4 regions of the Salinicoccus sp. CNSTN-B1 genome follow, and region 1 is predicted to be linked to each of the others. Evidence: riboswitches for the same ligand, from Rfam matches in the RefSeq annotation. Region 1 holds a riboswitch; each other region holds the start of a gene.
The links. Region 1 has a riboswitch for S-adenosylmethionine ahead of ACYF68_RS09205 (methionine ABC transporter ATP-binding protein). Riboswitches for the same ligand answer to the same signal wherever they lie in the genome.

Region 1 (7,594 bases):
ATGAACTTCAAAACAATCCATCAAGTTTTTAACTCCTTGGCTGTAGCCAGAAGAAAACATATCCCAAGAAAATTATTGAAGTATCAAACATTATCAAAATTTTTAAGTTATATGGGTGAGAAAGAACTGTCTAGCTTATTTTGACAAAAAATATAATCTATATAACTCTTCTAGTGTATGCTTTATTAAAATATAAGAGAATTAAGAGGTGTAGAAATGAGTCGTGTTTATTTCAAGGAATTCATAAAAAGATATCATACCCAAAAGCCTGATTCATATATGTTTATACTTTGGTCTGTTTATAAAAATATAGAAGAAAAAGGGAAATTAAGTAATAAAATAAAAGAAGAATTAAGTGATTTTGAATTAAATGAAACAGAGCTTAATAAAAAAATAATTATAGGAAAAAGAATACTGAGTAGAATCACGACAAGTCAAAAAACATTTGAACAGGCTAGTTATCCCTCCATTGAGTCAATACAAATTAGTGACTTTAGAGGATTTGGGTCATTAAGTGAGGAGGATAGTGGTATTTATATGCCTTTAGACAGACGAAAAAATATCTTTTTTGGACCAAATGGATCCTGGAAAGACTTCGTTTTGTGAAGCTTTTGAATACAAACTAACTTCAAATGTTAAAGAAGCAAAAAGAAGAAATATAAAAGTTAATAATTACATTAAAAGAAATAATAAGAAACCAAATGTCAGAATAAACTTTCGTGATTCAGAATTTTCAGCAAGTAATCTTTCTGAAATGGAAAAAGAATACTATCAAATATGCTTTGTTGAAAAAAACAGGTTACAAGAATTTGCATTATTAGGATCAAGAGACACAGGGGTTAAGGAGCAGGATATAATAGCTAGTTTGTTGGGGTTAGAGGAGTTAGATAATTTGGTTTCCTCATTTGTTATGCCAAAAAGTTTCGATCTTACTCCTTTATTAAAAAATGATTGCAAAACAAATTTAGAAAATCTTCGCCATGAAAATGTTGCGAACTTAACATTAAAGGAAGATAAGGAAAAAGAGTTACAAAATATAAAAGATTTAATCTATAAGAAGTATCGTATTAATCCGTCAGAATTAGATGATTTAATTGAAGCTCAAAAAAATAATTATGAGAGTAAAGAAAAGGAAATAGATGTGTTAAAGCATAATAAAATTGTAGATCAAGATTATGAAACAGCTGAACGGGAGATTAATAAAGTAGTAACAAAGTATAAGCGATATGAAAATCTGGCTAAAAAGTTTACCGAAGAAGTTTTAAAAATAAATCACATATCGTTTTACGAAAACTTAAAAAGCATTTTTGAAGATCAACAAAATGAAAAATGTCCTGCATGTGAGACTCCTATAAAAAGTACTAATGTTCATCCATTGCAAAAAGCAGAAAAAGAGTTAGAACATTTAAAAGATATAGTTGACCTCGAAAAAGAGAAAAAAAAATTAGAAGCAGATTTAAATAACGAATCTTACGAGATTATTGCACGCTATGTTAACGGTTATAAAAACAACTCAGAATCCTTCGAAAATCTTAAACAAGAAGAATTGGAGAATTTACTATATTATTTGAATGAAAAGGATGGTTATTATAATCGTATAAATTACATAAAAATATTTCTAGATAATCTAAAGAAAAACTCAACATCTATTACAAATTATTTCTCAGAGCTAAAAAGAGTTATTGAAGAGGTTAAACAGGGAGAGACAGTAATCAAAGAATTAAAGAAGAGCCTTTCTGAAATAAATAGTAAGATAACTGAACTAAATACTTATAAAACACAATTAGAAAGTGCTGAATATAAATTAAAAGGATTGGAAAGTTCATTAGAAGATTTTACAAATAAAGAAAAACATTTAAAGCAAGAATTTAAAAAGAAGAGAAACATAATAGGTTTCTTAAAGACATCATGGTGGAATATCAACATTTTTATCGCGATATAAATCAATTTAAACTAGAATTAGAACGTGAAAGGATTGAAGATATTGAGGGAAAATTCTAAAGTATTATACACAAATCAACAGCGAAGATAGTTCATTTGAAGAAATAACTGGAGTGAGATTTCAACTAATAGATGATAATTATAAGATATACGTTAAAAATGCCCAAGACGATGTAGAAGTAGATGCTCATTCTTGTTTTAGTGAAGGACATCTAAGAACTTTAGGCTTATCATTGATGCTAGCTGTAGCAGAAAATAACAAAGTGCCTTTTTTAATTTTTGATGACGTTGTAAACGCTATAGACAGTGACCATCGTGCAAATATAATAAAAATGATGTTTAATGATGACTACTTAAAAACTACTCAATTAATAATTACAACACATGATAGATTATTTTGGGAGAGATTTTGTAATGAGTACAGCTCCTCAATTGATAAAAAAAATGTTGACAATATAAGTTATATAATAAATTACTCAAATCACGGTTCGGTTATAATTCAGTATAATGTTGGTTTTGATTCTAAAATTAGAGAGGCATTGAAAAAGTATGATATACGTCAAGCCCTTATTTATTGTAGAATTTGGTTTGAAACTGTAGCGACTAAATATTGCGTAGATAACAGTTTGGAATTAACAGCTAAATTTAGTAATGTAAATAAAGGGAATCTTTTACAAACTTCATTAGAAAGTATTTATTCGAGGCTAAGTGAAAAATTTAGAGGTAATGAAAATCTACAAGTAATTAAAAATGATTTAATTAATTGGAATGCTCAAAACCAAGAGCATCATAGTTTTGACGAGCATAGCTTTAATTTTGTTCATTCAAAAAACAGTGATGAGGTGTCTAATATTTATAAAGCTATTAAAAAATTTATAAATGATATGGATCCTGAAACAAGTATAACAAAACTAAAGCATGATTTAGAACACATGGAATGGTTGCTAGGAAAATCAGAAAGAAAATTACAAAACGAAGGATTTATAGCTAATGCAGGTGTTAAAAAAGTGCGAGATGAAAGAGAGCATAATTTAGAATGCAAACTATATATAGAAGAGGTGGAAGAAGAATTAGAAAGACTGAGAGCGTATATTAGCACATTGACTACTTAATGAGTTGATTTTCGGAGTGCTAATTCAAGGTGCACGGTAGTCTAATTTTTCTCTGAGGATATGGTTTCTCCTGGTGTCAATTGATGAGATAAAAGCTTAGTCAATCATGTTAAAATACTTACCCTCATGACCGACGCCGACAATGGTGTCCCCCTTCAGATGGTTGAATTCATTATTAAATGTGGATAGTCATTTGGTTTTTATGAGATATTGAACCATGAAACCTGTCTGCCAGGCGCGGCAAAGTCGTTTAGCAATCTGAGATGTCTCGGAAAACCATTTTGAGTATGTCATACGTACTATTTTTAAGTGTCAAGCTTAATTTTACAATCGTCAATATATTGACAATTCAATATGTTTCGAGTAAAGTGAGATTCATTCAATTAAATACATTTATCCAGAGAAGTGGAGGGATTGGGCCCTATGAAGCTTCAGCAACAGGCTGTTATGGTACTGTGCTAAATCCTACAAGCTGATGCTTGGCAGATAGATATCTTTAAGCCATTTGCATTTAGCAGATGGCTTTTTGTTTTTAATATAAAAAGGATGTGGTGGCGTGGCTATTGAAATTACCGATGTCTCTAAGGAATATTTTGTTAAAGGGAAAAGGATAGAAGCACTGAAAAAGACGACCCTCTCCATTCGTGAGGGAGAAATCTTCGGTCTGATCGGCTTCAGTGGGGCGGGGAAGAGTACTCTGCTCCGCCTGATCAACTTGCTGGAGCAGCCGACTACCGGCAGCATCAATGTTAATGGAACGGATTTGGAGAAGTTGGTAGGAAGGGACCTGCGTATAAAACGTCAGAAGATCGGCATGATATTCCAGCAGTTCAATCTGATTGAAACTAAAACTGTCTACCAGAACATAGAATTTGTGTTGAAGGCGAGCAGTTACGATAAGAAGAAAGTGCCCTCGCGTATTGAGGAGCTGCTGGCGCTTGTGGGCTTAGGCGACAAGATGGACAACTATCCTAAAAATTTAAGTGGCGGACAGAAGCAGCGTGTTGGTATTGCGCGGGCGCTGGCCAATGATCCTGAAGTGCTTCTATGTGACGAAGCGACGAGCGCGCTCGATCCTGATACGACAAAGACGATTCTGAAACTGCTTAAGAAGATCAACAAGGAGCTGGGGATCACCATTGTATTGATTACCCATGAGATGGAGGTCATCAAAGAGGTTGCTGACCGTGTGGGCGTGATGACGGCAGGGGAGATTGTGGAGATGGATGACGTCTACGCGATCTTCAGCCATCCAGAACACGAAGTGACGAAGGGGTTTGTTCAGGATATATATGATTTCATTATCCCCCGCACATCGAACTGAACAGCGAGTCTGAAGTGATCACCATCAAATTCCTGAATGAACATGCGGAAGCGAACTATGTAAACCAACTCTACCGTCATTTTGACTGCGATATAAGCATTTTGAACGGCAGAATCGAATACATCCAGGATATGCCCCTTGGATTTCTGATGCTCCACATCAAAGGCAGACAGGAAGAGGTCACTAGATTGAAGCAATTCATCGACGACTCAAAAGGAATAGAGAGGGCTGAAATATATGGATAGACTGATAGAAATTACACCGCTGTTATACCGGGCACTGCTCGAAACGACCCTGATGGTCTCGATATCCATATTCTTTGCGGTGTTGCTTGGGCTCCCGCTCGGTATATTGTTGTATGTGACCGCCAATCCGCTGCTCTATAGAATAAAACCGCTGAACCAGTTCTTGGGGGCGTTGACCAACGTGATCCGGTCGTTCCCTTTCATCATATTGATTGTGGCGATCATGCCGATTGCGACTTGGCTGACAAACAGTTCCCACGGGCCGGTATTTGCCAGTGTGGCGCTCTCTTTAGCTGCCATTCCGCTGTTTGCGAGACTGGTGGAGACAAGCTTCAATGGAGTGGATAAAGGTGTGATTGAAGCGAGCATTGCCGGGGGCGCATCACTCTGGCTGATCATTACGGATGTGTTGATTCCGGAAGCGAAGCGGGGAATCACCCAGGCGATTACGCTGACGATCATCACCATCGTCGCCTTCAGCGCCACAGCAGGTGTCGTCGGCGGGGGCGGCATCGGAGACCTTGCGATACGATATGGGTACTACCGCTACGACACCGTGACGATGATCGCGACTGTCGTCATTCTGATTATAATTGTCCAACTCATCCAGATAATCGGGGATTATTTGAGCCAAAGAGAGGAGAGGAACTGATATGCGTGGGATACTGATATTCCTTGCGTCAACACTTGCTGTCATCATAGGAAGCAGCGCACTGCTCTACGAAGGGGAGGGGGAAGTGATCACGATCGGCGCTTCCACCGGTCCCTACAGCGACATGGTGAACTTTGCATTGAAGCCGGCCTTGGAAGAACAAGGCTACACGGTGGAGCTTGTGGAGTACACCGACTACATCCAACCGAACAATGCTTTAGATAATGGAGATCTGGACGCGAACCTTTATCAGAACAAATCGTTCATGGCTGACTTCAATAAGGAGAACGGGACGGATTTCCATAACCTCATACAAGTGCCGACTGCGCCTATGGGACTCTATTCCAGCGAATATGATTCATTGGATGAAATAGAAAACGGCAGTGAAGTGGCGTTGCCTCTAGATCCCGTCAATTCCTCGAGGGGGTTCCAGACGCTTATGGATGCCGGTCTGATTGAGGTTGCAGAAGATGCAAACCTACTTGCGATAGAAGAGAAGGATATATTAAAGAACAATAAAAATCTGGAATTCGTCTACCAGGATTCAGGGCAGCTGCCGAGAAGTGTCGATCAGATCGGATTATCGCTCGTGCCGGGGAACTTTGCGCTGGCAAGCGGAATGGATCTCGCCGATGCGCTCCAGCTTGAAGATATGAATGAGAATTACAGGAATCAGATTGTCGTAAATGCTTCGGATAAAGACAGCAAAATGGCAGAAGACCTCATCGAAGCTGTTAAGTCGGAACATTTCAAACAGACGATAGACGAGCAGTTCAAAGGATTCGATAAACCAGAAGGAGAATGAAGATGAATAAACTACTCTCGAGCATTCCTGACAGTTATTTCAAGACGGCTATGGCCGGGGAGGCACCATCTGGTCCCCTTCCGCTGATCAATCTCGCAGTTGGCATCCCAGATGCCGAGACCCCTGAACCCATCCTCAAGCGAGCGGCAGAAGCCCTTTATCAGCCGGAAAACCAGCGATACGGGCAATTCGGGGGAAACAGTCATACAAGGATGCGATCATCGATTTCTATAAGAGTGAGTACGGGTGGAGTTGGAAGCGGATAATATCGCACTGCTGTACGGCACCAAGAGTGCCCTGGTGCAGTTTCCGATGATGTTTATCGAGCCGGGGAAGGCGTCTATCTGCCGAACCCAGGCTACCCAGATTATACAGCCGGTGTTGAATTGGCGAAAGGGGTGGTATATGATCTGCCGCTTCTTGCAGAAAACGGCTATCTGCCGGATTACAATGCATTGGATGACCAGGAGCAGGCAAATGCGCGGCTGATATACTTGAATTATCCCTCAAACCCCCTTGGCGCAGTTGCGGACCGCGAATTTTTCGATCGTACGATAGAGCGATTTAAAGGGACAGGCACCTGCATCCTCCATGATTTTGCCTACGCCCCGTTTTCATTTGATGGGAAACACCCAAGCATACTCCAGAGTGAAGGCAGCCTTGACTGTGCGATTGAAATATATTCCCTCTCGAAAGGGTTCAACATGTCTGGATTCCGTTCGGGTTTTGCTGTAGGAAATAAGGAAATGATCAATGCAATCAACACTTATCAGGACCATACACAAACGGGCATGTGGGGCGTGGTGCAGGAGGCATCTACAGCAGCACTCCGACATGCCGGGATATTCTGCCCGTCCAGGAGGATACTTTCTCCAAAAGGAGCCATCTGGTCACAGAAGCATTATTGGATATGGGTATTCCAATCAATCCGATTAAAGGGGGATATTCGGCTGGATCCGTGTGCCGGAGGGGTTTGATGGAGAGACGTTTAAAGCCTACCTGCTCCATGAATGTTCCATCCTTGTCACTCCGGGAATTCCATTCGGCTCGCGCGGAAAATATTACATCCGCATATCCCTTGCTGTGGAAGACACCCAGCTGAAAGAAGTGGTCGAACGCTTCAAAAAGCTTCAGAATTTATGGAAAGATGGCATTTTACATTAAATAATCTCCTTTATCCCCTTGAAAGCATACAATTAAACATGTAACATAATAATTGTAATGAAAACGACATAACAGGCTGTTGATGATTATGTCATCTACAAAGCCTTTGATAGAACATGTATACTTACTGTTCTAGATATCATATATATTATTATCTTATCTGTTATGGAGAGGCCCCTCGGGCCTCTCCTTTTTATTTACATATCCTTTATCAGCAGTGCTTTATTGTGGTATTCTTTTAATCAGATATCAACAATCAATGGAGGCGCTCGATCGTGAACAGGCTTTTCAACCGTAATCGTATGCTGATCATACTTTTTGGCATTATTGTATTAATACTTCTAATAGGTT
Region 2 (7,594 bases), 560 kb from region 1:
GAACCATAGACATCACTGTCCACTACCGGCTTCGAGTTCGTGAAGAAGTCCCACCTGTTGATTTTGGTCTTGTCCGGTTTTGGCATTTCAAGCGTTTCAATCTTATCGAGTGCTTCTTTCTTCTTGCTGATCAGCAGTTCAGACTCACCGCGTTCCTTTGCACGTGAAAGAACTTCATCAGCATTGATAACATATTCATTCAAATCAGTAGCCATGGTCATCCTCCTGTCTTATTCTGCATCTGCAGCAATTGTTTCATCTTCGATGCCGAGTTCTTCCTTGATCCAGTCGTAACCCTCTTCTTCAAGACGTTTCGACAGCTCTGCGCCGCCTGACTTGACGACACGGCCTTGCATCATTACATGAACATTATCAGGTTCGATGTAGTTCAATAGACGCTGATAGTGCGTGATGATCAAAGCACCAAAGTTTTCTCCGCGCATTTCGTTGATGCCTTTAGATACAACCTTCAATGCATCGATATCAAGACCGGAGTCTATTTCATCCAGGATGCCGAATTTCGGTTGCAGCATCATGAGCTGAAGAATTTCGTTGCGTTTTTTCTCACCGCCGGAGAAACCTTCGTTAAGGTAGCGTGTAGACATATCCAGGTCCATCTCTAGATGGTTCATGTTTTTGTCCAGTTTTTTGATGAATTGCATCAAATTAATTTCATCGCCCTCTTCACGCTGGGCATTGATTGCAGAACGCAGGAAATCAGAGTTGGTCACACCGGAAATCTCGGATGGATACTGCATGCCGAGGAAAAGGCCTGCCTGGGCACGTTCGTCCACTTCCATCTCAAGTACGTTTTCACCATCGAGGAGCACCTCGCCTTGAGTCACTTCATATCTTGGGTGGCCCATGATCGCCTGGGCAAGCGTGGATTTACCTGTACCGTTTGGCCCCATTACAGCGTGGATTTCACCTTGCTTCAATACGAGGTCCACACCTTTGAGAATTTCCTTACCTTCGATTTCAACATGCAAGTCCTTGATTTCTAGAACAGATGCCATTTATATTACCCTCCAACAGATTATTTTATAATTTATTTCCCTTACTAGTTTATAATAATTCCAATTAATAGTCAAAGACTAGCAAGGGTTTTCCAATACTCCTATATTATAACGTAAACTCACCCGACTTTAAACCTTTGCACCCTCCCAAACATGCATATGGGCAAAAATAGACCCCACGACCGATACAGATCGTGGGGATAAGCAGAACGACTTCTATTTTATGATGTCCAAGGTGAATGGCGGCTTGTAGATTTCCCCTTCATTTGCTTTAATGGCTCCGATTACGATGAATACATAGAATGCGATGGTCAAAATAGGGCCTAGGATCAGACCAATCAGTATGAATGATGTCAACCAGGCTACAAACATATAGATCGTGTATGAAAGACCGAAGTTGGCAACCACCCTCAATGCCTCTCCCGTCGCTTCATCCTCATCCTTCTTTAGAACCCATAAAATGATTGGCCCGATTACTGCTGTAAAAGCCGCGACTAGAAATGAAACCATGACGATGGATTTGTCGAATACTCCCTTTTCTTCACCGTTCATTTTTACCCCTCCTTGTAGACCGTATTTTATTCAGTATACTTTTACCCTTATTCTTAATATATGTAACATCATATGCTTTATACATGTTTCTGTTTCATAAAAAGCTTTCCATTGAAAATGAGCGGGGTATTTTCTCAATTAAAAAAGCGACAGCGTACGCTGTCGCCACTGTGGCTACTCTGCCGGAATGACTGCTCCTTCATAGTTGTCTTCGATGAATTGTTTGATTTCCTCTCCTTGCAGCACTTCAATCAATTTCTTTATATCATCGCGTTCTGCGTCTCCTGAACGTACTGCCACCAGATTTGCATATGGAGAATCACCCTCTTCAATGGCGATTGAATCATCCACTGGATTCAAGCCTCCGTCAAGCGCGAAATTCGAATTAATGATTACTGCGGGTGCTTCATTATTATTGTACATTTCAACCAAGAGTTCTGGTGCTGTCTGGTTGTTGAATTCGAAATTCTTTTCATTTTTGGTGATGTCATCAAACGTTGCATCTTCAATATCGATGCCTTCTTCGATTTCGATCAGCCCTGCGTCTACAAAGAATGACAGGAAGCGTCCCTCTTCAGCCGGGTTGTTGGAAACGAGAACGGTTGCGCCATCTGGCAAGTCTTCTAGTGCATCATAGTCTTTCGAATAGACGGCCATAGGTTCTATATGGATGTTCCCTGCACTTTCTAGATCATAATCGTGGGATTCCTTTTCCGTTTTGAGGTACGGTGTGTGCTGAAAGTAGTTTGCATCGACTTCCTCATCCGCTAAAAGACGGTTTGGGGTAGTGTAGTCATTGACGATTGAAATATCAAGTTCGATTCCTTCTGATTCAAGCAGGCTGGCTGCCTTTTCAAGAATTTCGGCGTGTGGGGCGGGAGAAGCGGCTATCGAGAGTTTTCCGCCAGCCTCTTCAGTTTCTTCGTTTTCACTTGTTTCAGCATTCTCTGCACTTTCCTCGCTGTCATCTGAAACGGCATCTTTGGAACCACCGCACGCTGTCAGGAGAATTGCAAATGCCAGCAGGGTAAAAAACAATAGATATTTTTTCATGATCAATTCCTACTTTCCAATTGTATTTATAATGATGGCTATCTTTTATCCACAGTTTTGGCGGTGAAGTCTCCAATGAACTGGATGATAAAAACGATTATCAATATTATTATCGTTGCGACCAGAGTGACATCGCTCTGGCTTTCTGGTAAAACCGACCATGTAGGCAAGGTTGCCCAGCCCACCGGCTCCGATGACTCCTGCAATGGCAGTGGAACCGACCAGCATGATCGCCGTGACTGTGATTCCTGATATCAATGCCGGCAGAGACTCCGGCAGGAGCACTTTCCTGATGATTGTCCAAGTGCCTGCCCCATGGACTCCGCTGCTTCAATTACACCTTTGTCAATCTCTTTCAGCGCTATTTCCACAAGTCTTGCATAGAAGGGGGACGCCCCAATGATCAATGCCGGCAAGGCACCTTGGGAGCCCATGATGGTGCCCATCAACACTTTAGTGAATGGTATCAGCAATATGATTAATATGATGAACGGTATAGCCCTAAACAAATTGACGAGGAAAGCCGTTACGCCATAGATCGGCGCACTTGCTACATGCTCTTTCTTGGATGACAAGAAGAGGATGATGCCTAGAATCAGGCCGAAGACGAAGGTGAACGCGGTGGAAACTACCGTCATATAGAGGGTTTCCTGTGTAGCTGTCCACACATTCCCCACCTGACATTCTCAAAAGAGAGCATTTCCTGGAATGCTGCCACAAAATTCATCATTGCTGCTCCACCTCCACTGTTACATCGTGCTCGGCAAGCTCCTTACCAAGAAGCCCCAACTTCTCTTCGTCCACTTCTATGGCAACGTAGAGGTGACCGTAGGATTCGTTGTTGGTCCGCTTGATGTTGCCAGACAATATATTCAAGTCCAAGTTGTATTTTTTGATGACTTGGGAAACGATGGGCGCCTTGGACTGGGACCCGACAAATCCAAGCTTCAGAATCTTTGAAGCTGGGAACATCTCTTTACCTCTTCAAAAGACAGTGCTGATTCTTCATCATTGATATCGTCTTTGACAAATCGTTTCGTCACGCTATGTTCAGGATTCTGGAACAATTTTATGATCGGTCCCGTTTCAACTACCTTGCCGTTCTCCATGACAGCACCTCTGTCACAGATTTTACGGATCACATGCATTTCGTGGGTAATCAGAACAATAGTCAAGTCCATTTCATCCCGAATCCTGACCAGCAGATCCAGCACTTCATCGGTCGTTTCCGGATCGAGCGCGCTTGTCGCCTCATCGCACAGCAGCACTTCGGGCCGGTTGGATAATGCGCGGGCAATCCCCACCCGTTGCTTCGGCCCAACAATTGGCTTGGATGATTATCTTCACGCCCCACCAATCCGACCAAAGCAATCAGTTCAGCGACTCTCTTCTCACGCTCCTTTTTTGGCACACCGGCAATTTCAAGCGGAAAACTGATATTTTCAGCGACCGTCCTCGACAGAGAAGATTGAAATGCTGAAAAATCATAGAAACTTTCTGACGTTTTTTCCGAAGTGCAGGACGCGTCATCGAAGTGAGGGCATCTCCGCTGATTACCACGTCACCTGAAGTTGGCCGCTCGAGGCCGTTAAGCAGCCGGATCAGTGTGGACTTTCCAGCCCAGAGTAGCCTATCACCCCAAATATCTCTCCCTGACGGACATGCAGATCCACCCCGTCCACTGCTTTTATATCTGCAGCTTTAGTCTTAAATGTTTTGGTCGCTTTTTTTATGTCTATCATCATGCTCCACTCCTGCCTATAAAAATAAGAAAGCCTACTCAAAAAATGAGTAGGCTTCTGGTATGATCCGCAGCCTCTCATCTTCGATCCTAAGATCTAGTGAATTAGCACCTTGTCATAATGACGGTTGCCGTGGCTTCATAGGGCACTTCCCTCCACCACTCTTGATAAGAGTCTTGTTATTCGATTGTTAACCATGATAGCACCAGTCGGTCTAGGCGTCAACAAAAAATTCTTCTAATTTTTCTGTCAAATGGGGACGGAGTGAAATGCATAGATTTCTTCCTTCAACTCCCCATTTTTAAAAAGGAGCAGTGCTGGCGCAGAGCGGATCTGATATGTCTCAATCAATTCTTTTTCATAATTCAAGTCCACTGCTGTATAGGAGAAGTTTTTCATCTCTGCCACTATGTCCAGCATCTTTTCAGCAATTCGGCAATTAGCACAGATTGGCGCATAGCAGTACAGGATGAAAGTGTCTTCAGCTTGAATACGACTGATTATATCGATTTTTTCGGAGGATTTCTTCATTTTCGAACTTACCTTTCATGAGCAGTCTTTCATCAACGTAAAATCCATGGTGTGCGAGCAACATCGCCAGATAATCAAGTGGACACCGACTCACTTCACCATAGTTCGAATCTATATAAACGTGCGTGCCCTCACTAATGTGCCTTTTGAACCACTGCCTGATCTTTCTGCCTTCCTTGTCTGAATCGGTCAGGATATAGACATCAGAGCCATTCGACTCTTCCAGGATCTCATCCAACTTGGAGATTCCCATGGTACCATGCGTACATATTATATGTACAGGCTCCACCAGTACTTCCTCGATGCGGTGCTTATCTGTTTTTCCCTCTACAATGAGTATTTTATCAGAAACCTGCACAGCCATCACCTCTGGTTCATGATAGGTTTTAAAAAACTCTGGACAATGTCCAGAGTTCAAGTGTTCTATGCGTCTACCATTTCATCATAAGCATCCGCATCCATCAGCTTATCGACTTGTGAATCGTCGGAAAGTTCGACAACAAGCATCCAGGCCTTTTCATAAGGAGATTCATTGACGAGTTCAGGGCTATCTTCCAGCTCTTCATTGATTTTGACTACTGTACCACTTACCGGTGCATATAATTCAGATACTGTCTTAACTGATTCTACGCTACCGAATGATTCCCCAACTGTAATATCGTCACCTTCAGCAGGGAGCTCGACGAATACGATGTCCCCGAGTTCTGATTGTGCAAACTCAGTGATGCCGAGTGTTACTTTACCATCTTCCACCTTGACCCATTCGTGGTCTTCTGAATACTTGAATTCTTTTGGTGATGCCACAATAAAAACCTCCTTTTTCTTATACACATATATATTCTCACATACTTTGCCATTTAAGCAAGGTTAATCACCCATATCAAAAGTTCTCCTATACTCTGCCTCTTTAAAACCGAGCAGGACGGTTTCTTCGTGATAGAGCAACGGCCGTTTTATGAGTAGCCCGTCCGCCTCCAGCAGGCTAAGCTTCTCGTCGTCGGATAAAGTATCAAGGCGCGTCTTGAGATCCAGTTCCTTGAACTTTTTTCCACGTGAATTAAAGAATTCATCCAAACTTTTTCCCGATTTCTTGGCCATTTCCGATATTTTCTCTCCGGATGGAGGATTTTTCACGAGATCGATATCCTCAAAAGGGATATCATTCTCTTTCAAGAAGTTTTTGGCCTTACGGCAAGTCGTACATTTTGGATACTCATACAATATAGTCATCAATTTCCTCCAGTAGTTTAATTATAAGATATTGTTTTCAAGTTTTCTATGGGTGTTGGGGCCTGGCATAATTTCATATTATAAAAAAAGATGGTAGACTGAAACATATCGATATATAAAGGAGTATGATTATGAAGCCGATTACTGCATACGATGATTACAGCCAAAAAATTCAAGGTGATGATAAGATCATCATCAAGTTTTTCGCGGACTGGTGTCCGGACTGCACGCGCATGAACATGTTCATCGATCCCATCTTGGAAGAATACAATCACATTGATTGGTATGAACTGAATCGGGATGATGTGCCTGAAGCTGCGGATGAAAATGATGTCATGGGGATTCCGAGCCTGCTTGTTTTCCAGAACGGCAAGAAGCTCGCCCACCTGCATTCTGCAGATGCCAAGTCACCTGAATCCGTCCAGGAATTCCTGAAATCAAATATATAATCAAGTAAAGTGCCCTTCCGAGGCACTTTTTTTATTTATCTTCCTCAAACAACCTAAGGTTTTCCTTCAGATCCTCTGCATGAATCTGGCCAGGTGCAGCTTTGTGAAGTATGTAACCGTAGGTTAGGCATGAACCGAAAACTCCGCCGGCCACCCTGGTAATCTTCCCGAGTTCCCCCATTGCGATGCCGACCACCCTGCAATCAAATTGTTGACGGGCATCATGGACTGCACTCAATATGCTGAGGACATCACGTCCCCGACTGGTTGGTAGGCCAACTTTAAAATGTCTCCTCCGCTTTCGAGCATATCCCGATATGTTGCCATCATTTCGTCAAAGTGGGGAGTGTCCTGAAAATCGTGCTGACTGAGGATGATGCCTATCCCCTTGGATTTCGCGCGTGCGACGAGGTTATCGATGATGTCTTCGTACATGAAAAATTCAATATCCACCATATCGATGCTGCACCGTTCCATCACATCAGCAAGCAATGATTCATATTCAGCTGCCGTCTTTTGGCCTTTCCCACCTTCTTTTAATGTCCGGTACGTATAGATGATCGGATACCCGGCCATATGGCTTGTGATATATTCGACCATTTCTATATGATCTTCACGGCTCAACGCATCAAATGCATCACTCCTGATTTCAAGGATATCGAATGCACTGGTGTTCCTCCTTGCCGCTTCCATTTCCTCATCAATCATTTCCTTTGAATTACCCGAGAAGGATACAACCACCTTCGGCATGCCCGCTCCGATATCTACACCTTTAATATTCATAGTAATCCCCCACGTTATCTTCATTTACTTATACATTAAATAAAATGGATAAAAATTTCAATTATATATCCATTTTATTTTTTATTTGTTTGCCCTCATACAATAAAGGGCACGATCATAATGAGGTGATATCATGTTGAAAACAAAAAGGGTGTATGACGATTCTTCCTCCCAGGACGGAAAACGCATTCTGGTCGATGGAGTGTGGCCAAGGGGCATCAAAAAGAAGATCTCGACC
Region 3 (7,594 bases), 1.5 Mb from region 1:
AGGGTATACTGAAAATATGATGAGATCTGCTTTTGGAATTATCTCTTCCGGGTTCTGATAGCCTTTAGAAATTATATTCTGTTGTTCTGCATAAAGGAGTGCCTCCTTATCGACATCAATGCCGAACACCTCATGCTCCGGTGCATGTTTAGCTAGATTGAGTGCGAAAGACCCTCCGATGTTACCAAGGCCGACGATGACTATTTTCATTGAATACCTCCATTTTAAATGTATTAAAGTAGTATAAGCGTAAAAGGGCTCCAAATCAATCCATATAATTCTGAAAATTCTGTATTGACAAATAAATTATAGGTGGTTATAATTGCTCTCAACACATCTCAAAAGAGGCGATTATAATGGGACACATAAAACACCAACAACATAATCGATTTTATTTTAGCTATTTTTGATGCCGTTTGTACTCATCATTGCGTACAAACGTAAAACATATTCTGTTTGTATCAATGATGGCTAAAGCATTTTGTGATGTCTAGCCATTTATATAAAATAAGTGGCTAGAATTCGGCAATATCATTTCATTCAACCTGAACCGCCACTTATTTATATAAATAGGTGGCGGTTTTTTTATCAAAATTTTATCTAATGGGAGGTTGTCAATATGATCATTCATGTTGGACAAGGTGCAGAAGAAAGTGAGATACAGGAGCTTATACGTAATGTAGAAGGTGCAGGGTTCGGTGTGAATCGCTCTGACGGGAGAAACCGGACTGTTATCGGACTGATAGGAGATACATCTAATGTTACAGAAAATGATTTCGCGAAATATAGGATTGTGGATGGTGTCCATCGTATACAAGCTCCATACAAAAAAGCCAATAGATTGTTTCACGAAGATGACAGTGTCATTGATATAGATGGTGTGAAGGTAGGTGCAGAGAATTTCATGGTCTGTGCCGGCCCATGCTCCGTTGAACATGAAGATGATATGGTGGCACTCGCCCAAAAGCTTAAAGCAGCGGGTGCAAACACATTCCGAGGCGGAGCGTTCAAGCCAAGAACCTCCCCTTATGCATTCCAAGGGCTTGGTCTCGAAGGATTGAGGATCCTCGACGTTGTAAAGAAAGAGACCGGATTGCCGATCGTATCTGAACTCATGTCTACAGAATACATCGATGAATTCGTAGATACGGTGGACGTCATCCAGATAGGGGCGCGGAATATGCAGAATTTTGATCTTCTCAAAGCAGTAGGTGAAACGGATAAACCTATATTGTTGAAGAGAGGAATGTCGGCAACGATGAAGGAGTGGTTGATGTCTGCAGAATATGTCATGGCCGGTGGTAATGACAATGTCATTTTCTGCGAGCGGGGGATCCGGACTTTTGAAACGGCCACGCGCAACACTTTAGATATTCAGGCAGTACCTGTCATGCAGAAAGAATCCCATCTACCAATCATTGTTGACCCTAGCCACGCAGCAGGCGTCAGACATGTCATCCCTTCGATGGCAAAAGCAGCTGTCATGGCAGGTGCCAATGGGCTGCAGATAGAAGTCCATGAAGAACCTGAGAATGCATGGAGTGATGGCCAGCAGTGTTTGACGCCTGATGAATTCGGTGACTTGATGCAATCGATAAATATGCTGCTCGACATCGAAAAGAAAACAGCCAATAATCAGCAAGTTATCCAACAATAGGATAAAGGAGGGGAACGCCATGAACACTCATGGAAAGTTGAGAGGGAAAATTGATGAGATAGATACAGAGATGATCGCTCTGTTTGAAGCACGTATGGAAGTTGCAGAGGAAATAGCAGAATATAAAATCGCACAAGGCATACCAGTGTTTGATGGCACACGTGAAGAAGAAGTGATATGCAGGAATGTAAATAAACTTCAGAATGATGCCTTGAAAGAATACGCCGACTCATTTTTCAAACATCTCATGGCGCTCTCCAGAAAAAAACAACAGGAAAATTTTGAAACAAGTAAAATCTCCCATGAAATATAAAACACATTACGTAGAAAGCCTCTGAAATTGGATCTAGTTTCAGAGGCTTTTCCGTTATTATTCCTCAAGTTGTGTGAGGTCGTAATAGGTATTTTGGTATGTTTCATTGATCCAATTATTGAAAAGGAGATGGGCATGGCTCTTCCAGGAGAACACAGGTCTGGAATCAGAGTCGTCCTCGATGAAATAATTGGAGGGTGGCAGAATTTTTCCGCCCGTGCGCAAATCTCTTTCATATTCCTTTTCTAAAGTGGTGCGGCCATATTCCAGATGACCGAGGACGAAGAGATCACGCTGATCATCAGTACACATTATGTCCGGACCGAAGCGATCATGCCTAGTCAATACCTCAAGTCCCTCTGTATGCTGGACCGCCCTACAATCTATTTGGGCATGCCTGGATTGGGGGACCCGGTAGACATCATCGAACCCTCTCAATAAGGGGTGGTACGGTTTGATGTTATCATAGTCGAATACGCCGAATAGTTTGTCTGAAAGCAAAAACTTACGGATGCCAAAATAATGGTTCAATGCGAATTGGGCTCCCCAACAGATGAAGAATCTTGAGAATACATGAGTTTCGGACCACTTCATTATATTGCGCAATTCGTCTATATAATCCACTTCGTGAAAATCCAGTTTTTCGACTGGCGCACCGGTTACAATCATGCCGTCATACCGTCTGTCAGTTATTTCCCTGAACGTGTGGTAATACTTCTGAAGGTGGCTGGTGGGTGTGTTCTTGCTAATATGGCTGTTCATATGCATGAAATCCACATCGACCTGCAGCGGTGTATTACCCAGGAGACGGAGAAGCTGTAACTCCGTCTCTTCTTTTTTAGGCATCAGATTCAGAATAAGAATGCGTAGCGGACGAATATCTTGAGTATATGCACGATGCTCTTCTATCGTATAGACATTTTCATTGTGCAGGTGTTCCTTGACAGGCAGACCTTCAATTATTTTTATCGGCATTTAAATCGCACCCAAAGCTTTTTCAAGGTCACCAATGATATCATCGATGTGTTCCAAGCCTATAGATACGCGGATGGCTTCAGGTCTCACTCCGCCTTTCAACTGTTCAGATTCGTCGAGCTGTGAGTGTGTCGTAGAGGCGGGATGGATCACCAGGGACTTTGCATCACCGACATTAGCGAGCAAGGAAAAGAGCTCCAAAGATTCAATGAAACGTTTTCCGGCTTCATATCCGCCTACCACCCCGAAAGTAAATATGGCGGAGGCGCCTTTCGGAAGATATTTTTTCTGAAGAGCATTATATTTACTGGACTTAAGGCCCGCATAATCCACCCATTGTACTTTTTCGTGATCTTCGAGATATTCTGCTACGGCTTTTGCATTTTCAACATGTCTTTCCATCCTTAAAGATAATGTTTCGATGCCCTGTACCAGTAGGAATGCATTGAAGGGGGATATCGCAGCGCCTGTATCACGTAATAATGTAGTTCGAAGTTTGAAGACGTAAGCGGCCGGGCCGAATGCCTCGGTAAAAACAAGCCCGTGGTATGAGTCGTCGGGTTCAGTAAGACCTGGGAACTTGCCGTTGTTCCAATTGAAATTCCCACCGTCCACAATCACACCACCTATAGAAGTACCGTGTCCACCAAGGAACTTAGTTGCAGAATGGACAACAACATTAGCTCCGTACTCAAGTGGACGGCAAAGGTAAGGTGTGGCAAATGTGTTATCGACAATGAGAGGGATGCCATGAGTTGAAGCAATCTCAGCCAATGCTTCAATATCCTCTATATTGCCTTCAGGATTGCCGATTGTTTCAATGAATATCGCTTTTGTATTATGTTTAATTTCACGTGAAACGTTATCAAGATCCTTTGTGTCAACAAAACTTGTCTCGATGCCGAACTTCTTGAAGGTATGGCTGAATAGAGTGTATGTGCCTCCATATAGGCTGGTCGTTGAGATGATATGATCACCGTTACCTGCAACACCTTGGATGGCATAGGTAATGGCAGCCATGCCTGACGCGACAGCCAGGCCTGCAACCCCGCCTTCAAGATCGGAGACCCGTGTTTCAAGTGCTGCAGTCGTAGGGTTCATGATGCGCGTATATATGTTGCCGGCATCCTGCAGACCGAATAGTTCAGCCGCGTGCTTAGTATCATCGAATACATAAGAAGTGGTCTGATAGATTGGGAGCGCGCGTGATTTGGTGTCTGTATCTACTTCCTGGCCTGCATGCAACTGTTTTGTTTCAAATCGATAGTGTTTCGACATTTCCATACCTCCAGATAATATATTAAAATTAAAAAGAGTCTGCCCAAAGATAAAGGGAGACTCTTGAGTCGCTCATCTTTCAGGACATGCCTGTTGGATTTAGCACCTTACCTAAAAGGTTGCCGGGCTTCATAGGGCCAATCCCTCCACCGCTCTTGATAAGTGAATATTGAATTAAGAGCTATAATACTATAGGGAATGTTTAATTGTCAAACATTTTAAAAAACTTTAAGGATGTTTGGTAAAGTATCTAATAAGGAAAATGAAATGAAACAATGAAAAGGGGAATGAGCATGAAGATTGTCAAACCTGCTCCTATATATCATGAAGGTGGTTATAGGGCAATCATCCTATTGCATTCTTTTACGGGTACAGTAAGGGATGTGAAGAACTTGGCAGAACATTTGAAGGATGAAGGCTACACGGTATCGGCACCCAGCCTGGCAGGACATGGTACGGGGCCTGATGCAATGGCAAGGGTGGGCCCTCAAGATTGGTGGCAAGATGTAGAAGAAGCTTACGAAAGCCTCAAGAAAGATGGACACGATGAAATTGCGGTTGCTGGAGTCTCTCTTGGAGGGCTCCTTTCCTTGAAAGCGGGCGAAGAGCTTGAAGGTATAAAAGGAATAGTGGCGATGTCGGTACCTATGGATAAGGATAGTGATGGCATCAACAGAAGAATGATAGATTACACACGCAATTTCATGAAGTTCGTTGGGCATTCGAATGAAGAGATAGAAGAAAAGGTTAAGGAAATCGAAGAAGCGCCTATGGAGGGCCTAAAAGATTTCAAAACAATGATTGATGAAGTACATGGGCGTTTATCGGCAATCGATGTGCCTGTAGCGGTAAAATACGGTGAGAGAGATGCTGAGTCGTATAGGGATAGTGCGCTGCAGATTTATGATGAATTGCAGATCGAAGAAAAACATGTCAAAGGATATTCAGATACAAGCCATCTCATGACTCGTAGCCGGGAACAGGAAATACTTTTTGAAGACATTATCAGATTTATGGACGGCCTATCGTGGAAGCGCTAAAGATATATAGGATGTAGCTACAGAGTGAATGACTCCAAAGCTCGTGCGCTTGAAATTCCCTAGGAAAACAGTTAAACTTTACAATAAATTCATATGAAGCCGTCTAGGGTTCCGCCATCTAATGGGACTGGTCCGAGAGATGGCGCATGAGCGGATCATGACACGGAGGGATAAAAGCCTGGGAGAGAAATCTATTTTCTCCCGGGCTTTTTTTACGGATTAGGAGGAAAATGATGAATATACAATGGATAAAAGTATTTATTGCAAGTGTTTTTGAAGTAGGGTGGGTGATTGGTTTGACCCACTCAACTTCATGGTATCATTGGCTGTTTACAGGCATTGCGATTTTTGTCAGCTTCTACTTGATGATTAATGCAGGAGAATATCTTCCAGTAGGTACAGTCTATGCAGTTTTTGTAGGACTGGGTGCATTCGGGACTGTGCTCTCTGAAATCATCTTGTTCGGGCACCCTTTCTACCATTGAAGATCACTTTGATTTCATTGATATTGATTGGGGTAATAGGGTTGAAGATAGTTACAGATGGCAAGGAAAGGCAGGGGGTTAGTATGGCGTGGATATCACTTATAGTAGCTGGAATGTTTGAAGTATGCGGTGTGCTTTCCATCAATAAATTGCATAACGACAAATCGCTCCCTGCCCTATTCCTCCTACTCCTATGCTTTGGCTTATCCTTCTTCTTCCTGGCAGTCGCATTGGAAACATTGCCGATGGGTGTGACGTATGCTGTGTGGACGGGAATAGGGGCCTCCGGAGGCGCACTTCTTGGGATGTTCTTCTTCGGGGAGTCCAGAGATTGGCGACGCATCTTTTTCATACTATTGATTATTTCTGCTGTTGTAGGATTGAAACTCATTTCCTAGGAGCAATCTAAGATTAAAGGGAACTATTGTGGCAGATTGTTAGAGAAAGAGGCCGCTTTCAATAGAAGCGGCTTCTACACATCAGTCCAGGTATTTTTCCAGATTGGTGTTATTTGTCACGATTAAAACTGTCTCTCCTTCATTGGAACTAGTTGCATAACGCTCGGCCTCATCTTCGCTGAAACCGAAATCCTGGAATTGTTTTCTCATGGTTGTATCCCTTTCTTCTAAAGCAGCATTTATACTTTCTTTGACTCCCATTTCAATGACCCCGGCTGTGTTGATACCCATTTTGCTGACAATTTCCTTGGTGTAATCATAATCATATGAAAGGATATAGATATCACTGCGATTTACATTGTTAGTGATAAGCGTGTCTACGGCTTTTTGGAAGACATCCTGATCTTTATAGAGTCTAATGAATGGTTTCATGAAATTTCCCCCAATCCATCTACATAATCCCTATTGAATTCCCGGTAGATAATTCAACTAAACATAAGGACTCCTACCATAATTTTAAGCTACATTTGCAAAAGTGTGGCTATATACAAGCATTGACAAAACTTTGCTCACTCTTTAGTATTACAATATTATAATTCCCAAAGAACGGAAGGTGTCTGATTGTGAACGCAGTTCTGATTGCAGTACTGGTAATGATATTATTGAGCCTATTTAGATTGAATGTGGTATTGGCCCTTTTCATAGGCGCACTTGCTGGTGGTCTTGTGGCCGGCATGGGGTATGGAGAGGTTATCAGCATCTTTACGGAAGGAATCGTTGGTGGTGCAGAGATAGCGTTGAGCTATGCATTGCTTGGCGGATTTGCAGCTTTAATCGCCTATAGCGGCATCACGGAAGTGCTGGTGGGTTTCATCATCAGAACCCTGAAAAAAGAACAATCCAAAAAAGCACGGATTGTCGCCAAAGTGTCGATTGTTTTTGCCTTATTGGCAATCTCCATAATGAGCCAAACTTGATTCCGGTACATATTGCCTTTATCCCCATATTAATCCCGCCTTTGCTGAGTCTGATGAATGAACTTGGATTTGACCGTCGTCTCATCGCAGTCGTTTTGACTTTCGGATTGACCTTCCCCTATGTTGTGCTGCCTATCGGATTTGGACAGATATTCCAAAATACCATCGTGACCGGGTTCCAATCAGCAGGGGTGGAAATTGCTTTTAGCGAAGTCGCTCCTGCGCTTATCATACCCGCGGCTGGCTTCGTAGCAGGACTGGCTGTTGCACTGTTCTTCTATAGGAAACGCCGTTATTATAAAACGATTGAAATTGGTGACGACACGCCTAAACAAATCAACGGCAAGACCATAACCATTGCGATAATCGCAATCATTATAACGTTCAGCGTTCAAATAATGACCGATTCCATGATATTTGGGGCTTTGGCTGGAATAATGGTCTTCTTCTTATCTTTCCAGTTCAAATGGC
Region 4 (7,594 bases), 490 kb from region 1:
GTTGCTATTGCAAACAACATCAATTTAGAGCTCATTAAGCAGATGAAGATGATGAGTGACTCACTAGAAGAGATTAGAGCTATCAAAGAGAAAGCTAAGTATTCAGAAAACTATTGACAAATGGAGATGACTATGTTAATATAGAAGAGTTGCTATTATAAATTATACATAAATATAGCAATTATATCTTATATTACAATAATAAAGTATGATAAGTAGAATGTCAACAAGATAGTATCGCACAAACTTGCAATAATTCTTGTTCCATTTGTCATCATTCCTCCTGTTTTTGAATTGCCCCCCCTATTCAATGTCTAGCCTATTATATATATATACATTAGGAATTGATTTGGGGGGGCAATTGGAAATTACCCCTTATATTTGCTAATAAGTATCGCACAAACTTACAGTTTGCGCTCTTTCACACGCCAAGTATCGCTGAAAGTTGCAGTGGCACTTTCAAATCGCTCAAAAGGCGTGTGTTGCTCTTCCACTCTGCCTTACCTGCGAAGCACGACAACGAGTAAACTCTGAGCAACGAACCGAAGGTGAGTCAGAGGCTTACGAGTTGAAAGAGGATTTTACGAAGTAAAATTCGATACATGTTATAGACAATATTAAAGGAATACCAACCCCCCCCACAACTCATCCTAATAGTAATAATATATTAATAGGGTGAGTTGGGGGGAGTTGAGAATTAAGCCACACTAACTCAAGCCTATATAATTAGAGAGGGTATTATTTATATAGACCTGACTTAGTGTGGCTAACAACAATTAAAATTAAAGGAGATATTAAATATGATTAAAACTAAAGTAGAACATGCAATAGAGCTAGAAGGACAAGTATTGAGTAAGCCAGAAGCACTTTGGTACTTCGGGAATGAAGGTGAGATAAGGAATTACTTTAAGGGGAGAAAAAAAGAATTTACGGGTAACACCGCTAAAACTTTTAAAACTACCTTAGAGCAATATTTTGAGACAGTGGATGACACAGTAAAAGTAGGGCGAGGAAAAGGATATAAGCTAGGTACAGCTAGAAATCAGGTTGCTGAGAGAAATACAAAGAATGCTACCAACGGAAAATATAATCACTCTACAAAGCATCTAGATGCACTGATGCTAGCTCATCTTGAGCACAATTTGGCAAACGGACAAGAGATTCAAAAATCATTTATAAATTGGCTTGCAGAATTCAAAATGATTAATGAAGCACAGTTAAAACTCTATAAGTCTAGATACAATAAGACGGTGAGAAAAGATACTAATGAACTTCTTGAAAGCACAGTGGGGACAGCGGATTATCGTGTGCTAGACCACTCTTATAGATTTTTCATAGAAGATATAAGGAGCCTGAGAAAAGTCATGATGAATTCTCTAGCTAGAATGGAAAAAGAAGAAATCATTGAGACTTTCATAAGGCACAAAGCTTACTTGAATGAGCCTATTAAGAATACACAAGGAAAAGATACTCATGTAATTTCCATTGATGCTAAAACCTACCAGCAATATGTAGATGCTAAAAGAAAAATCAAAGATAAGTACAACCTTTCAGAAAATGATATAAATTACCGCACCTTTAAGCCTTCTGAAGAGACATTAGAAAATGTGAAGAAATACAAACGAGACTTAAGAAAGTTCCTAGCTGAAGAGATTGTCATCACTGACTCATATGGAACAAAAATCAATGTGTCTATTTCAAATCTCTGGGAAGAGTTGGCTATTGTTGTTAAGGCTTCTAAGAAAAAAACTATGGACTACCTACATAAATACCACTCAGAAATTCTAGTTGAGTATCAAATACATAAATATGAAAGATTTCTTTCTCTTAGGGCTTCCAACTATAGAAGCGATAGGACAGAAGAGAGGTTGAATAAAGCAGAGAAGAGCAAGAAGAAATATGTGAGTCATGAAATATTGAAAGACGAGCAGTACAACAACAATAAAGCATTCGGAAAAGATGTGGACAGTAGCACTAAATCAGCCTTGAAGTTTAAGGAAGATTTCATGAAAGCTATTGAAAAACTGGATAAGATATTCGGAGATAAATTCATCATTGATGAAGAGAAAATTAAGAAAGCGTTGAGTAAATAATTATATAAGTAACACAGTCTGAAGTGAGAGGCAGACTATAAACAAATGGAGAGACAACTTAAATTATAAAGGAGTCTCATATTATGACAACAACAACAAAAACTAAGAAGATAGATTATGATGAGTTTGTAAAAATGGCAGAAGAAAACAAGTTTAAGGTAGAGGAGGTAAGCTACAGTCATCTAATAACTGATATGAACTACGCAAGAAATGCTCACCCTTCTACTAAAAAGAAAGCTGATAGATTCAATACAGGGAAATGGTGTCCAGCAGTCATTCTTTATAACAAAGAGTGGTACGAATTTAAGAAGCGAGTTCAGGCAGAGCTTAATAGAATTAAGTCAGGCAAGAAGAAACCTGCCAAACCAAAGAAAGCAAAGAAAAAGAATACCTCTTCTAAGTGGAAAACTAACAGGCATGGCACTCAGTGGAGAACAGTTAGAGGTGTTTGGATTAATGGAAGCAAACCTATCAAGAAGCGTAAGGGCTCACCAAAGCTTAGCGCTCCATCTTCTGGTTGGATGAAGCCAGGTCAAAGACTGGATTACAGAGAGCAAGCTAGAGCCGATGGACACATTTGGCTGCTCGATTTGAAGTCTGACCAGTGGGTTCCAGTTAAGACTTGGAATGCTAGGTCTGGTAAAGTCGGTAGAGATTGGGGTACTTGGAAATAGAACTGTTCCTTTACATATAAGAGTTTAAATACTTAGCAAGATGATGATGATTCAAGATGAGAATTGGACTGGATACTCTTATGAGTGTTCAGTCCTTTTTTTGTGTTATTTTTTAAGAAAGAGGTGTTAAACTAAAGGAAAGGAGTGGACAGAATGGACGATTTTGGTAGAAAAATAAATAAGATGTTGGAAGATAATCAAAAAAGAATGGAAAAAATGAGCCAAGCTTTTAAGCCGATACAAGATAGGGCAGCTAAAGCAGTCCAAACTTTGAATGAGCACCAAGAGATACTAAATAAGTATCTTGTAAATATCTATGAAGCTTTTGAAGTGTTAAGTTCAATAGATGTTGATGAATTGAATGATAGATTTCACAAACAACTGAGTAATAATGGTTGGGCAGTAATTGTAGAGATTGCGTTTTTGGATATGTATGGAATAATGGAATATGAGGACGAAGATGAAGATGCTGTGGATGAGCAACAATTATTGAAGATTTTGTATGGAGTATTTGAAGACACTGAGGCAGATTTGGAAGCCAACCTGTGTAGATTTCTAGGTGAGAGCAATACGACCTTCATTAATAAGCAGTTCACATTGATGAGATTGGGCTACAGGTTGAACTCCATCCCTGTATTAATCATTTTGATTGAAAAGACCATTAAGAAACTGGCCGATAAAGATGGGGAAATTGTTCGGGTCAGTGAAATAAGTGGTCTTTTAGAAGCTCATATAGAGAAACTTGCTAATGAAGAAATAGATGATGAAGATAAACAGAAGCTCATCGACACCTACACCGAAGCTTTCAAGAACAATGTAAAAATAATTGAGAACACATTTGGATATTACGACCAAGAAAAACCTGATAACCACAAAGTGAAAAGCATCAATGAGATGGGTATCATAAATAGAAATCAAGTCTTTCATACTGCTATAGATTTGGATGATGCTAATGAAAACCATTTTTATAAGCTCTACTTCATCTTGATATTCCTTATGGAGATTCGTACATTGGAGGAAAAAATAAAACAGTAGAAATAAAGTGGATGGGTTTAATATATTTAATTTATAATTTGACGAACAACCACTTTATGTATAAAATAAAGATTAATTAATGAGAAGTGGTTAAATACTACTTTATACTCGATGTTAACAATCTCATATGCTACTTAACAAATATTATTACCTTGATTTGAAACCTCTCATCTAGTATATTATAGGTTAAGTTATCTCTTATCAAGAGCCGGTGGAGGGAACATACCCGATGAAGCCCAGCAACCTCTTTACTGAAGAAAGGTGCTAAAGGATGCAGAAGTGATTCTGATCGATAAGGGGAAGAGCGGAGCCTTTTCTCGTCTTATGGAGAAAAAGGCTCTATTTTTTTGCATTTTTGCAGTGGGAGATAGCTAATATACTTAAAGGAGATAAAGTTAATGGCAGAGCGTAGACTTTTCACTTCGGAATCTGTTACTGAAGGTCATCCCGACAAGATTGCAGACCAGATTTCCGATGCGATACTTGATGAGATACTGAAAGGGGATAAAGATGCCCGGGTGGCCTGCGAGACGGTGGTCAATACCGGTATGGCACTGATTGTTGGAGAGATAAGTACAAATACTTATGTAGATATCCCTAAAATTGTCAGGGAGACGGTCAAAGATATTGGCTATATCCGCGCTAAATATGGTTATGACTATAAGACGATGTCAGTACTGACGGGGGTTGATGAACAGTCTGAAGATATCGCCCAAGGTGTTGATGACGCTTTTGAAACGCGCGATTCGGCAACCATTTCAACAGGGGCAGGCGATCAGGGTCTGATGTTTGGTTTTGCGTGCGATGAGACAGAGGAGTTCATGCCGCTGCCGATCGCCTTGGCACACCAGCTTGCCAAGCGGTTGACAGATGTACGTAAAGAAGAAATCATCAATTATCTGCGGCCGGATGGCAAGACTCAGGTGACTGTGGAGTACGACGAAGAGAATAATGTAAAGAGAATAGATACCATCGTCATTTCCTCACAACACCATGAAGAAGTGGAGACGGAAAAGATCCGCGAAGATCTCATCAACCACGTCATCCGTGAGGTGGTGCCTGAAGAACTGCTTGACGCGGACACGCGTTATATCATCAACCCGACGGGGCGTTTCGTCATCGGAGGCCCCCAAGGTGATGCAGGATTGACTGGACGCAAGATCATCGTCGACACATATGGAGGATATGCCCGCCATGGTGGAGGCGCATTCAGCGGTAAAGACCCGACTAAAGTCGACCGTTCTGCAGCCTATGTTGCGCGCTATATCGCAAAAAACATCGTGGCAGCGAAAGTTGCTGCAAAATGTGAAATTCAGCTGGCTTATGCGATAGGGGTCAGCGAGCCGGTCTCGATCTCAGTCGATACATTTGGAACGTCTGAATATAGTGAATCGGATATCGTAGCGGTTATAAGGAAGCAATTCAACTTGTCGCCTGATGGCATCATAGATATGCTCGACCTAAAGCGCCCGATATATAAAGCGACGGCAAGCTATGGCCATTTCGGCCGTAACGACACGGAATTCCCATGGGAGAAGATTGATAAAGCCACTGCCATAAAGACGGAACTTGAGAGCGTCGCGATGAAATAAATGGATAGCCCCCTTCGAAACAGGGGGCTATATTACATAAGTGCGCTAATCCGGTATATTTATATGCAGGTACATTATTTTCCCTGAAAAGCGCGCTTTTCCCATGTAAAGATATATCATTTCCGGTATAATGAACGGAGTCTTAATTAAGACGGGAAAGTCAAACAGGAAAGGAATTGAGGAAAGTCCATGAATACAGATATTTTTACCAATCCGATATTCATCGTGGTGGCAATTCTGCTTCTTATCGTTGCAATTGCGTTCCTGGTCTATTATTTCAGGAATAGAGGCAAAGTGAAAACGCTCCAGGAGGAGTATGATAAAGAGAAGGACGCACTGGTCGAACAATATGAGGCCGATAATGCAGCCGAGCGCCAGGAACATGAAGAGAAATTGTCGTCAATCAATGAGAAATACCATGAAGAGACGACATTGCTCAACAATAAACTTTCAAGCCTGCGCCAGTTTACCGTGGACAAGGGAGAGTACTTGACCGATTTGTCACTCCTACAGCTGAAGGACCGCCTTGTGGCAGATGAAAAGATCAGGGAGACGGATATGTACATACTATCCAATGTGTATCTGCCTTCACGCAATTACACGAACACCCGTAAAATCGATCATCTGGTACTTACGCGGACGGGCATCTATTTGATCGACTCCAAATATTGGAGTGGGCATATACTGCATGGCGTCAATGAAGAGAATTTTGATCAGTTGCCTTATGTAGAACATTTCTTTGATCTTCTGGATATTGACAAGGCAAAAGAGCAGACGTTGATATTCGAAAAGGGAAATGAGCAGAATGTGGCAGTCAACCATTATAATGAAACGATTGAAGAAACTAAAATTTCTGCTGAAAAACTCAAGAATATCTTCAAGCTCCAGTACGATGTTGTGCCGATCATCTACTTCAACCCTAAAGACAACGGCAACTATTCCATCGCGAACTACTCCAGTGACCCTTCCATAAAAGTATTGGTGGGCGAGGAGGAACTTGAGAATTTCTTCATGAAATATGTCTTCCACGGCCGGTTCCAGTATACGGTTAAAGACCTGGATGAAATAGCAGAAGCGATATTCCAACTGAATCCATAAGCGAAACTTTTGTTTTGATGGACTGAAAGCCTTATAATTTTCTTATAAGGCTTTTATTCTATTTAATGGGAGGCAATCATTTATGTCTGAAGAAATCATTGTACTGAACCCTGCAACAGGTCAGGAAATCGACAGGGTGAAAAAAGAGAATAAAGCGGATATTGACAGGAAAATTGAAAAAGCACATGAAACGTTCAAAAAGTTCAAGAAAAAGAATCCTCATGACCGCAGTGCGCTACTTACAGAGTGGTCCAAGCTGATAAGTGAACACAAAGAGGAAATCGCTGAATTGATAACGAAAGAGAATGGTAAGCCGCTACAGGAATCACGCGGTGAGGTCGACTATGCACGCAGCTATGTCGATTATTATGCTGAAGAGGCAAAACGTGTATATGGCCGCACCATACCACCGCACGAAGATGATGTGCGCATGGTAGTGACCAAACAGCCTATTGGCGTAGTCGCGGCTATTACACCATGGAACTTCCCGATTGCGATGATGGCCCGCAAAGTGGCGCCGGCAGTTGCGGCTGGCTGTACTTTCCTGGTCAAACCTGCAAGTGCAACCCCACTATCTGCAATGAAATTCCTTGATCTGGCATTGGAAGCAGGATTCGATGAAGGTGTCGTCCAATACGTTACCGCTTCTGGTAAAGATGCCGGTGAGGCTTTCACAGAGTCTGATAAAGTAATGAAAATAACATTCACAGGCTCCACGGCTGTCGGAAAGTCATTGATGGAAGGTGCTGCCTCAACAGTCAAGAACATCACCATGGAGTTGGGCGGACATGCACCTCTAGTCGTCCACAAGGATGCGGACATCGATATGGCCGTCGAGCAGGCGATCGCCTCCAAATTCAGAAACTCCGGACAGACATGCGTATGTGCCAACCGCTTCTATGTCCATGAAGACATTGCCGAAACTTTCAGCGAAAAATTTGCAGATGCTTCGAAGAAGCTGAAGATGGGCAATGGTCTTGATGAAGACGTCGCAATAGGACCGATGATCAACGAAGATGGTTACGACAAGGTAATGCGACACATCAATGATGCAGAGGAGAAAGGTGGTAAGATCCTGACGGGCGGTAAAGGCTCAAAGGAG

Region 2: linked by a shared signal. The riboswitch ahead of ACYF68_RS12385 (methionine ABC transporter ATP-binding protein) and the one ahead of ACYF68_RS09205 (methionine ABC transporter ATP-binding protein) in region 1 are both predicted to bind S-adenosylmethionine.
Region 3: linked by a shared signal. The riboswitch ahead of ACYF68_RS00685 (O-acetylhomoserine aminocarboxypropyltransferase/cysteine synthase family protein) and the one ahead of ACYF68_RS09205 (methionine ABC transporter ATP-binding protein) in region 1 are both predicted to bind S-adenosylmethionine.
Region 4: linked by a shared signal. The riboswitch ahead of metK (methionine adenosyltransferase) and the one ahead of ACYF68_RS09205 (methionine ABC transporter ATP-binding protein) in region 1 are both predicted to bind S-adenosylmethionine.

Annotation. Positions count from the first base shown of each region.
Region 1 is NZ_JBTWMN010000004.1:1,547,693-1,555,286, reverse strand. It holds gene ACYF68_RS09220 (hypothetical protein) at 217-606, shown strand; gene ACYF68_RS09215 (hypothetical protein) at 569-1,942, shown strand; gene ACYF68_RS09210 (hypothetical protein) at 2,055-3,053, shown strand; SAM riboswitch class I at 3,444-3,546, shown strand; partial or broken gene ACYF68_RS09205 (methionine ABC transporter ATP-binding protein) at 3,610-4,622, shown strand; gene ACYF68_RS09200 (methionine ABC transporter permease) at 4,615-5,274, shown strand; gene ACYF68_RS09195 (MetQ/NlpA family ABC transporter substrate-binding protein) at 5,276-6,079, shown strand; partial or broken gene ACYF68_RS09190 (aminotransferase class I/II-fold pyridoxal phosphate-dependent enzyme) at 6,076-7,243, shown strand; gene mreC (rod shape-determining protein MreC) at 7,519-7,594, shown strand, end outside.
Region 2 is NZ_JBTWMN010000004.1:2,103,580-2,111,173, forward strand. It holds gene sufD (Fe-S cluster assembly protein SufD) at 1-215, opposite strand, end outside; gene sufC (Fe-S cluster assembly ATPase SufC) at 231-1,016, opposite strand; gene ACYF68_RS12370 (DUF4870 domain-containing protein) at 1,233-1,568, opposite strand; gene ACYF68_RS12375 (MetQ/NlpA family ABC transporter substrate-binding protein) at 1,743-2,621, opposite strand; partial or broken gene ACYF68_RS12380 (methionine ABC transporter permease) at 2,660-3,348, opposite strand; partial or broken gene ACYF68_RS12385 (methionine ABC transporter ATP-binding protein) at 3,348-4,363, opposite strand; SAM riboswitch class I at 4,438-4,537, opposite strand; gene ACYF68_RS12390 (thioredoxin family protein) at 4,613-4,894, opposite strand; gene ACYF68_RS12395 (toprim domain-containing protein) at 4,845-5,252, opposite strand; gene gcvH (glycine cleavage system protein GcvH) at 5,318-5,698, opposite strand; gene ACYF68_RS12405 (Spx/MgsR family RNA polymerase-binding regulatory protein) at 5,762-6,124, opposite strand; gene ACYF68_RS12410 (thioredoxin family protein) at 6,256-6,573, shown strand; partial or broken gene aroD (type I 3-dehydroquinate dehydratase) at 6,605-7,380, opposite strand; partial or broken gene ACYF68_RS12420 (DUF488 domain-containing protein) at 7,490-7,594, shown strand, end outside.
Region 3 is NZ_JBTWMN010000004.1:95,623-103,216, reverse strand. It holds gene ACYF68_RS00705 (prephenate dehydrogenase) at 1-210, opposite strand, end outside; gene aroF (3-deoxy-7-phosphoheptulonate synthase) at 620-1,657, shown strand; gene ACYF68_RS00695 (chorismate mutase) at 1,677-1,970, shown strand; gene ACYF68_RS00690 (homoserine O-succinyltransferase) at 2,028-2,945, opposite strand; gene ACYF68_RS00685 (O-acetylhomoserine aminocarboxypropyltransferase/cysteine synthase family protein) at 2,946-4,223, opposite strand; SAM riboswitch class I at 4,293-4,388, opposite strand; gene ACYF68_RS00680 (alpha/beta hydrolase) at 4,517-5,263, shown strand; guanidine-I (ykkC/yxkD leader) riboswitch at 5,356-5,450, shown strand; partial or broken gene ACYF68_RS00675 (DMT family transporter) at 5,497-5,825, shown strand; gene ACYF68_RS00670 (DMT family transporter) at 5,832-6,146, shown strand; gene ACYF68_RS00665 (general stress protein) at 6,228-6,578, opposite strand; partial or broken gene ACYF68_RS00660 (Na+/H+ antiporter family protein) at 6,767-7,594, shown strand, end outside.
Region 4 is NZ_JBTWMN010000004.1:1,058,887-1,066,480, forward strand. It holds gene ACYF68_RS06375 (hypothetical protein) at 1-117, shown strand, start outside; gene ACYF68_RS06380 (hypothetical protein) at 801-2,093, shown strand; gene ACYF68_RS06385 (SH3 domain-containing protein) at 2,177-2,767, shown strand; gene ACYF68_RS06390 (hypothetical protein) at 2,921-3,802, shown strand; SAM riboswitch class I at 3,998-4,101, shown strand; gene metK (methionine adenosyltransferase) at 4,201-5,394, shown strand; gene ACYF68_RS06400 (nuclease-related domain-containing protein) at 5,584-6,492, shown strand; gene ACYF68_RS06405 (NAD-dependent succinate-semialdehyde dehydrogenase) at 6,575-7,594, shown strand, end outside.